3 regions of the Streptomyces sp. 2323.1 genome follow, and region 2 is predicted to be linked to each of the others. Evidence: riboswitches for the same ligand, from Rfam matches in the RefSeq annotation. Region 2 holds a riboswitch; each other region holds the start of a gene.

Region 1 (3,265 bases), 1.6 Mb from region 2:
GTGTACTGGGCGTGGTTGGTGTCCTGGTACTCGTCGACGAGGACATGGCGGAAGCGGCGGCGGTAGTGCTCGGCGACATCGGGGAAGGCCTGGAGCAGATGGACCGTCGTCATGATGATGTCGTCGAAGTCCAGGGCGTTGGCCTCGCGCAGCCGCGACTGGTACATCGCGTACGCCTCGGCCAGCGTCTTCTCAAAACCGTCGGACGCCGTCCCGGCGAAGGTCTCCTCGTCGATGAGCTCGTTCTTGAGGTTGGAGATCTTCGCGCTGAAGGACTTGGGCGGGTAGCGCTTGGGGTCCAGATCCAGATCGCGGCAGACCAGGGCCATCAGGCGCTTGGAGTCGGCGGCGTCGTAGATCGAGAAGGACGAGGTGAAGCCCAGTTTCTTGGACTCGCGGCGCAGGATGCGGACGCAGGCGCTGTGGAAGGTGGAGACCCACATGGCGTTCGCCCGGGGGCCGACGAGCTCCTCGACGCGCTCCTTCATCTCGCCCGCGGCCTTGTTGGTGAAGGTGATCGCGAGGATCTGGCCGGGGTGGACATGGCGCTCGGCCAGCAGATGAGCGATGCGGTGGGTGAGCACCCGGGTCTTGCCGGAGCCGGCGCCGGCGACGATCAGCAGCGGGCCGCCGGTGTGCACCACGGCGGCCTTCTGCTCGTCGTTGAGGCCTTCGAGCAGCGCGGCGGGGTCGACGGCGGGGCGGGCGGCGCCGTCGCGGTAGTACGTCTCCCGGGGGCCGGGCGCGTCGTATTTCCCGCCGAAGAGGTCGTCGGGGATCTCCTCGGGGGCCGGCTCGTGCTCGTCCTCGGGAGGCGGCGGGGGCTCCTCGCCCTTGTGGCCGAGGTCCGCCAGGAAGCTGTCGTCAAAGAGGCTGCTCATCGCCCACCGAGTCTAGGCCGCCGCACTGACAGCCCGCCGCGGAGTGCCGATTGTCGGCGGAATTCGGGGCTCGCGGGGCGGTCCGCGGGTCGGGGGGCCGGGTCCGGGGCAGCCCGGGCGCGCGTCGTCTACCCGAATCCGACATCTGCCACAACAACCCCCGGATCGCGTTCAGGTCACAAAAAGGTTTCGGGCATATCGAACATCAGCCTTCACAGGAGCCACACGAGTTGGCTAACGTCCTCGCTCAGGCAGCCCGCCTCCCCGCGTACGACAGCGTCCGCACGGGCCGCCGCGCCGAGTCCGGCCCTGCCTCACGGCACCCGGAGCCGGGGACCCACCAGCACCACCGGGGTGAATCGATCCGTACGGCCGTCTCAGGCGGACGTCAGGACCGTAGGGCAAGCCTTCCGTCATCGACACCGCCCGAACCCGACAGCTAACCCGGTAGGCGGTCCACGGAAGGAGTTGCCGGCCTTGGCGTCCCATCGCAAGCCGCGCACCAGCGTCCTCGCCTCGCCCGGAGGCCGCCGTACGGCTGCCGGGCTCACCACCGCGGCCCTCGCGTCGGTCACCCTGCTCTCGCAGTCCGCCGACGCGGCCCCCCGAGCGCCCAAGCCCACCATCGAAGAGGTCAAGAAGAAGGTCGACGACCTCTACCACCAGGCCGAGCTGGCCACCGAGAAGTACAACGGGGCCAAGGAGCGCGCCGACGCACAGCGCCACACCGTCGACGGGCTGCTCAATGCCGCCGCCAAGCGTGCCGAGCAGATGAACCGGTCCCGGCACCAGCTGGGCATGTTCGCCTCGGCGCAGTACCGCACCGGTGGGATGAACCCGACGGCGCAGCTGATGCTCGCCAAGGACCCGCAGCAGTTCTTCGACCGCAGCCACCTCATGGAGCGGCTGACCGGCCGGCAGAAGCAGGCCGTCACCGACTACCAGGAGCAGGCGGCCGCCGCGGCGCACCAGCGGGTCAAGGCGACCGACAGCCTGGAGCAGCTGCAGAAGTCCCAGGCCTCCCTCAAGGAGTCCAAGCGCTCCGTCCAGGACAAGCTGTCCGAGGCCCGTCAGCTGCTGTCCCGGCTGACCGCCCAGGAGAAGGCGCGGCTGGCCGCGCTGGAGCGCCAGAAGGAGGCGGCCGCCAAGCGCAAGGCCGAGGAGGAGGCGCGCAGGCAGCAGGAGCGCGAGCGCCAGCGGCAGCAGGACGGCGGCGGTTCGACGGGCGGCCAGACCGGTGGCGGGACCGGCAGCTCGACCGGCGACTCGTCCTCCACCAAGGCCGAGCAGGCGCTCGCCTTCGCCCGCGCGCAGATCGGCAAGCCGTACGTCTGGGGCGCCACCGGCCCCAGCTCCTACGACTGCTCGGGCCTGACGCAGGCGGCGTGGAAGGCGGCCGGCGTCACGCTGCCGCGGACCACCTGGGACCAGGTCAAGGTCGGCCAGCGAGTGGCCACCAAGGATCTGCAACCCGGTGACCTGGTCTTCTTCTTCGACGACATCAGCCACGTCGGGATGTACATAGGCGGCGGCAAGATGATCCACGCGCCGCACCCGGGCGCCAGCGTCCGGGAGGAATCGATCTACTACATGCCGATCTACGGGAGCGTCCGCCCGGGCTGAGGCCCAGTGCCCTGCGCTCCCCCACGGAACCACCCCCCACGGTCACCCCCCACACGCCACCGCGCGGCCGTCGCCTCCGAATACGGAGTGCGAGGACCGCGCGGTGTGCTGTTGTGGGGCGGTGGTCCGCTTGCCCGGAATCCCGGGGCGCCGCTCAGGTCCGGACCGGGACGCCGGGCAGGTCCGGACCGGGGCGCCGGGCAGGTCCGGACCGGGGCGCCGCTCAGACTCGAACCGGGGCGCCGCTCAGGTCCAGAGCACCGCGATGAAGATGTTGGCCATCGTCAGCGCACCGACCGCGCCGAAGAGCGGCTTGGCGATCGTCTCCTCGTCCCGCTTGACGTAGACCAGCGCGAGGATCACCACCAGCACGGCCATCTTGATGCCGATCTTGAGGGTGTTGACGTGGTGGCCCTGGGCCTCGTTGAGGCCGACCAGCGCGACGCCGGTGACCAGCATCGTCAGCGCGCCGTGCAGCATGGCCGGCACGAAGCGGGCGGTGCCCGCGCCCATCGCCTTCATCTGGGTCATGAAGCCGCCGAGCAGGGCGGCGATGCCGATGATGTGCAGGCCGACGAAGAGATTGATTACTACGTCCATAGTGCGGGATCGTAGCCGCCGCATAGCACGGCCCTGCGGGCAGGGCGCCCACAATCGTCGCTTCGGTCAGGCCGGACCGGTACCGGCCGTGCAGCCGCCGACGGCACGGTCATCCGCACACCGGCACCGGTCGAAAGCGAACAATGCCGGGCAATCGGACT
Region 2 (3,265 bases):
CGACTTGTGACTACCCGTGACCCCGGCTACCTTTCGACCGACGATCGACGGGCTTCATTCGATCGGCCGAAGCGGGGGAGCGGTGAACCGGTGTAACGGTGCTGCCCTGCCCGCCCCGGCCGGAAGTCCGTCGGACAACTCGTCCGACAACTCCACCGCGCGAAAGGCATCCGCATGCGTTCCGGGACCGGCCGACACCGTCGCCCCCGTCAGGCACCGGCCATCTTTGTCACCGCGGGAGTGACCGGCGCCGGCATCGCCCTGCCGCTGCTCGGCGCGAGCGGCGCCCACGCCGCCGACACCACGACCTGGGACAAGGTCGCCCAGTGCGAGAGCGGCGGGGTGTGGAGCGCGGCCTCGGGCAACGGCTACTACGGCGGCCTCCAGCTGACCCAGGAGATGTGGGACAACTACGGCGGCTCGGCCTACGCCTCGCGCCCCGACCTCGCCAGCCGCGCCCAGCAGATCGCGGTGGCCGAGTCGATCCTCGACCACCGCGGTCCGGACGTCTGGACCAGCTGCGCGGCGAGCGCCGGGCTGACCCAGGACGGCCGTGCGCCGGAGGTCAACCCCGGCAGCACCAGCACCCCGGAGCCCGCCCCGTCCGACGGCGGGGACTCCCCGGACCCCTGGGACCAGCCCGGATCCTCCGGCATGCACGACGGCTCGGACTCCACGGGCACGCAGGACGAGCCGGGCGACGACACGGACAGCCGGCCGTCCGACGAGCCGACCCCGTCGCCCGACGCCCCGGACACCGACCGCAGCGGCGACCCGTCCGGCAAGCCCGACCCGTCCGGCGCCGCGACGCCCGGCGACCGGCAGGAGGACCCCTCGCCGTCCGCCGACCCGTCCGACGCCGGCAGCCGTCCGGACACCTCCGGCACGCCGCAGGAGACGCCCGCACCGGGCCGGCACCGCGGCGATGCGGACAACGAAGCAGGTCAGGGCGGTCAGGACAGTCAGGGCGACGAGGACGGCGGCCGGGCCTCCGGCGGCCGGCACGCCTCGCGCGGCGGCGACGCGCACCGTACGGGCCCGGCGGCCGACGGCGACTACACCGTGCGGCCCGGTGACAGCCTGTCAGCCATCGCCACGGCCCACCGGCTGCCCGGCGGCTGGGGCGCGCTCTACGACCGCAACGAGGGCGTCATCGGCTCCGACGCGGACCTGATCCAGCCCGGCCAGGTGCTCGATCTCGGGCAGAACGCAGGCTAGTTCGCCCCCCTTCGCCCCCTTTGGTGAAAGTGAGACAAGGGTCTCGTTGACCTCAGGGGGCGAAGAACCGTCCGCCCCCGCCGCACCGCGTCCCACCTGCGGAGATGTGCCCCACTCGTGATCGAAATCGGTCAACTTGGTTCAGATGGTGGGGTTTGAACACCAAGGGGGTTGCTGCTTAACGTCAGGACCGCTCGCCAAAGCGGGCCCTCCGGTCACACGCCGAATCCTGCCGGTGATCGGGGGCAGTTGACGCGCAAGCGCCGTAGGCAGGAGCGGGGGAACCAAGGTAAGTGCCGGCCCCGCCCGCGAAAGCGGGCGACCGGCTTGGGGTGAAGACGGATGCGCCAGCGCATCCGGCCGGGCAACTCACAGCCCGAACCCGACAGCTCACCTCGTAGGCGCCGGTGAGGAAACGAACGAACCATGCTGATCAACAAAGGCAAGCACAGTCGTCCCTCCAAGGCCGTCCGCGTCGCCACCCTCGCCGGTATCGCCGGCGCTGCCGTGGCCGTCCCGCTGATGGGCGCCACCTCCGCCTCCGCCGCCTCCGTCAGCACCTGGGACAAGGTCGCCCAGTGCGAGTCCGGCGGCAACTGGTCGATCAACACCGGTAACGGCTACTACGGTGGCCTGCAGTTCTCCAACTCCAGCTGGGCCGCCGCCGGCGGTACCCAGTACGCGCCGCGTGCCGACCTGGCCTCCAAGAGCCAGCAGATCGCCGCCGCCGAGAAGCTCCTCGCCATCCAGGGCCCGGGCGCCTGGAGCTGCGCCGGTGCCGGCAACCTGACCGCCGGCGGCCCCGCCGCGAACGTCGACACCTCCGGCTCCTCGGCGCAGACCAAGTCCGCCCCGCAGCAGGACACCAAGACCGAGGCCAAGAAGGCCCCGGTCGCGCCCGAGAAGCGTGCCTCGCGCTCCACCGAGCGCAAGTCCATGGGCCACGGCAACTACACCGTCAAGGCGGGCGACACCCTCGCCAAGATCGCCAAGGCTCACGGCACCAGCTGGAAGTCGGTCTACGAGGCCAACAAGTCGGTCATCGGCGGCAACCCGAACCTGATCCTCCCGGGCCAGAAGCTCAACGTCTGAGCCACCTCCTCACCGGGACTCCGGCAGGCCCGAGCGGCGGGCCCGCTTCCTCGGTGAGACAGCCCCGCCCGGCGCGCCCTTCCCCCCAGCGCGCCGCGGCGGGGTTTCTCACACCCCGGGTCGCACCCGGGTGAGATCCGCTGCGGCCGCACGCCGGTGACCGGCTGCGATCCACTCCTTGTCCCGGTTGGCGAACAAGGGCCCAAAGGTCCCGTGAACAGGGCCTTTGGGCTCTTCATTCGGCAATTCCGTCCCACGGAGCGGGCCAAGGGCAGGCGGACGCGCCCGGGGCCGTTAGGCTCATGCAGCAGAACGCCAGACACCCACGAAGGAGACAACGTGCCGTCGATCGACGTCGTCGTAGCCCGCGAAATTCTCGACTCGCGAGGTAATCCCACGGTCGAGGTCGAGGTCGGCCTCGACGACGGCAGCACCGGCCGTGCCGCCGTGCCGTCCGGCGCCTCCACCGGTGCCTTCGAGGCCATCGAGCTTCGTGACGGTGACCCGAACCGCTACCTCGGCAAGGGTGTGGAGAAGGCCGTCCTGGCCGTCATCGAGCAGATCGGCCCGGAGCTCGTCGGCTACGACGCGACCGAGCAGCGGCTGATCGACCAGGCGATGTTCGACCTGGACGCCACCGACAACAAGGGCTCGCTCGGCGCCAACGCCATCCTGGGCGTCTCCCTCGCCGTCGCGCACGCCGCCTCCGAGGCCAGCGACCTCCCGCTGTTCCGCTACCTGGGCGGCCCGAACGCGCACGTCCTGCCCGTCCCGATGATGAACATCCTCAACGGCGGGTCGCACGCCGACTCCAACGTGGACATCCAGGAGTTCATGATCGCCCCGATCGGCGCGGAGTCCTTCTCCGAGGCGCTGCGCTGGGGCGCCGAGGTCTACCACACCCTCAAGAAGGTCCTGAAGGAGCGCGGGCTGTCCACCGGCCTCGGTGACGAGG
Region 3 (3,265 bases), 500 kb from region 2:
CACGGCCCGTGATCTGTTCGGCCGTTGCTATCACCCGTCGGGCAGGCTGCGCGGCGGCCGCTTCCCGGACCCGGACGTCCTCCTGGACACCCTCGTCGAGGACATCACCCGGCACACGGGCGGCGAACCGGCCGACGACGTGGCCCTGCTGGCGGTGCAGCGGCCGATGGGGGAGTAAGGGTGGGGCCGTAGGGGGCGGGCCGGGGCTCAGCTCGCCGGTGCGGGTGCCGCGCCCGGCAGCCGGTGCAGGCTCTGCCCGTACGGGCCGGTGACGGCGACCGGGCGTCCGTCCAGGGCGAGGGTGAGGCGGGTGTACTGCGGGTCCGGGTGGGGCGAGCGGTGCGTGGGCGGGGTGAGCCACGGCAGGACGGAGTGCGGCTCGTGGGAGATCCAGTGCCCGCCGCCGGGCCGGGCGTCCAGCAGCGACCGTACGAGACGCGCGAACTCCTCCCGGCGGGCGGGCGGAAGGCCGCCCAGCGCGGCGCTGTGGAAGATGGCCAGGGTGGCCTCGGGCGGCGCCTCGGCGGCGAGTGCGGGCAGTTCGCCGAGCGGATCGCCGCGCACGATCCGCGGCCGCGGCGCCGCCCGCACCGCCTCGACGGCCGCCGACAGCCGCGCCGCCCGCTCCTCGTCGCCCGGCCAGACGCACGCCTGCAGCCAGCGCAGATCGTCCGGCTCGGCGACCGGGTCGAGCGGATCGGGAGCGATACCCGCCCGCCAGACGATCGTTGGCAGCGGGCCGGCCAGCTCATGGGCCGCCCAGTCCGTACGGCATCCGAAGACCGCCGGGCTCCCCGGTGCCCCGGCCTCGATCTCGACACGAGGGCCCGCACCGTCGGCCCGTCCTGGCCCCTCTTCCGTCTCCTCCGCTTCGTCCGCATACGGGGTGTGCGCGTAGCGGTATCGATAGCGGTCGGGATGCAGGCCCAGCCCCGCGGACGACCCGGCCTCCAGTAGTGCCAGCGGCTGTGGCAGGCCGGCGAGCAGCGGCAGCAGGGCGGCGCAGCGGGCCGGTTCGTCGGCCTGGGGGGTGCGCCGCATCACGACCGCGCGCACCTCGTCCCAGTGCCGGACCGTCCACTCGCGCCAGCGTGTGTACGCGGCCGCACCGCGCGGGCCCAGATCGGCGTGCGGGCCGTCGAGATGGCGGACGGCGGCGAGCAGCAGGGCCGGCTGCTGCTTCCCGCCGGCGGGCAGCGACCCCGACAGCAGCTCGCAGAACTCTTGGTCCTGACCGATCCGCGCGCTCAACTCCTCGTGCGCCTCGGACCGTCCCTGCGCCTCGCGCCAGGAGAACTCCCGGTATCGCTCCGCCACTGCCCACGCGCCACCGGCGGCGCCCGCGACGTTCCCGGTGTTGACGACCATGATCCGACGTTACTGCTCTCACGTTCCGTCACTGAGGGGCACCCCTCCGCATAACAACTGACGCACAATCAGCGCGAGATCGTTTAGAGCCGGGCGGGCAACTCGTCCGGTTGCGACCTCGATGGGCCGAGAAGTCCAGGCCAGAGCTCGGGTACCGGCCGTATGGATTCGCGGGAAGGCTTGGAATTCGGATGCGATCTCTATTACTGTCCGATAACGGAGCGCGGTCGTCCCAGCCGCCGCAAGAGGCGGCACCGTGCGCCGACGCCGAATCCCGCACGCGCTTTTCACGCACCCCCAGCACCTCGAACTGCACCAAGGGAACCGGGGAACCACTTCCTTGGGGTGAATCGGACGCCCTCCGCCAGCGGGCGCCCGTAGGAGACCTTCCTGCTCCGAACCCGTCAGCTAACCCGGTAGGCGAGAAGGAAGGAAAGGAGTGCGCCTCCGTGGCGTCCAACAGGCCTGCCCCCGAGGGTCCGTCCGCCTACGAGATCGATGACCGAGGTGTCTTCCCGGGCCCTGGTGATGGTGCCTTCCCGGGCCCCGGTGATCCGGACGGGAACGGCGACGGTCCGTGGGAGGAATGGAATCCCACCGAAGAATCCGTCCGATCCGTCCGCGGTAAGCACCGGGTGGCCAAGCAGCGCTCAGGCGGCCTCGCCCGCGGCGGCACGGTCCTGGGCGTCGGCGTGATCGCTGCGGTCGGCGCGAGCGGAATGGCCTCGGCCGAGGACCGCCCGCCGGTTCCGATCTCGATGCCCGACGTCGGCGGGATGGCCGACGGCCTCTCCGACGCGCTCCCGGATGCGGCGTCCCTCCCCGTCGTCGGTGGCCTCATATCGGACGCGGACCCCTCCGCGGCGCCGGCTTCCGGCTCCACGGTTGCCGCCGCCTCCGGCCCCCTCACCCAGGCCACCCGCGCGGGCGCGGAGGACGGGTCCGCCGGCCCCGGTGAGGCGCTGCGCAGCCGGATCCTCCAGCAGGCCGACGCGCAGCAGGGCGCCGCCGAGGAGGAGGCCCGCGACACCGCCGAACACAGCGCTGTCCAGCAGGCCGCGAAGGAAGCCACCGCCCACCAGGCGTCGGCCGAGAAGGCCGCAGCCGCCAAGAAGGCAGCCGAGATGGAGGCCAAGCGCCAGGCCGAAGAAGCGGCCCGTCGGAAGGCGGAGGCCGAGCGCCTCGCCAAACTGGCACAGAGCTATACCGCCCCCGTCGCCTCCTTCACCTTGACCGCCGGCTTCGGCGAGTCCGGCGACCGCTGGGCCGCGGACCACACCGGACAGGACTTCGCCGCACCGACCGGCACACCCGTCAAGGCCGTCCACTCCGGCACCATCACCCAGGCCGGCTGGGCGGGCTCGTACGGCTACCGCATCGTCCTCACCCTCGACGACGGCACCGAACTCTGGTTCTGCCATCTGTCCTCGATGGTGAAGACCTCCGGCAAGGTCAGCACCGGCGACGTCATCGCCCGCGTCGGCGCCACCGGCAACGTCACCGGCCCCCATCTCCACCTGGAGGTGCGCCCCGGCGCCGGCGACCCGATCGACCCGATTCCGTGGCTGCGGGACCACGGGATCAAGGTGTAACACCCCTGACGGCAGGCGCCGTTGGGCGCGGCCGCGCGAGGTGCGGCGTGGGCGGGAGGAGGCAGGAATAACTGCCGTCCCGCCGACGCTGCACCAAGCATGACCGCGACTCCAGCCCCCCGCACCCGCACGTCCCTCGGTTCGCTCTCCGTCTCCCGGCTCTCCCTCGGCGGCAATGTCTTCGGCTGGACGGCCGACGAGGCCGAGTCCTTCGCCGTGCTCGATGCGTACGTCGCGGGCGGCGGCAACTTCATCGACACCGCCGACGTCTACTCGGCGTGGGTCCCGGGCAACAAGGGCGGCGA

What was found. A riboswitch is a leader RNA that binds a small molecule or an ion and turns the genes downstream of it on or off. The one in region 2 is predicted to bind cyclic di-AMP.
Region 1: another riboswitch for cyclic di-AMP. It lies ahead of CPH93_RS13185 (C40 family peptidase); the one in region 2 lies ahead of CPH93_RS20735 (LysM peptidoglycan-binding domain-containing protein).
Region 3: another riboswitch for cyclic di-AMP. It lies ahead of CPH93_RS18455 (M23 family metallopeptidase); the one in region 2 lies ahead of CPH93_RS20735 (LysM peptidoglycan-binding domain-containing protein).

Annotation. Positions count from the first base shown of each region.
Region 1 covers NZ_LT907981.1:3,189,575-3,192,839, forward strand. Annotated here, with positions in the region: gene pcrA (DNA helicase PcrA) at 1-881, opposite strand, end outside; cyclic di-AMP (ydaO/yuaA leader) riboswitch at 1,182-1,351, shown strand; gene CPH93_RS13185 (C40 family peptidase) at 1,359-2,504, shown strand; gene CPH93_RS13190 (hypothetical protein) at 2,751-3,104, opposite strand.
Region 2 covers NZ_LT907981.1:4,809,574-4,812,838, forward strand. Annotated here, with positions in the region: gene CPH93_RS20730 (transglycosylase family protein) at 175-1,218, shown strand; cyclic di-AMP (ydaO/yuaA leader) riboswitch at 1,470-1,637, shown strand; gene CPH93_RS20735 (LysM peptidoglycan-binding domain-containing protein) at 1,645-2,310, shown strand; gene eno (phosphopyruvate hydratase) at 2,650-3,265, shown strand, end outside.
Region 3 covers NZ_LT907981.1:4,313,271-4,316,535, forward strand. Annotated here, with positions in the region: gene CPH93_RS18445 (PP2C family protein-serine/threonine phosphatase) at 1-178, shown strand, start outside; gene CPH93_RS18450 (DUF2332 family protein) at 208-1,368, opposite strand; cyclic di-AMP (ydaO/yuaA leader) riboswitch at 1,660-1,806, shown strand; gene CPH93_RS18455 (M23 family metallopeptidase) at 1,818-2,960, shown strand; gene CPH93_RS18460 (aldo/keto reductase) at 3,060-3,265, shown strand, end outside.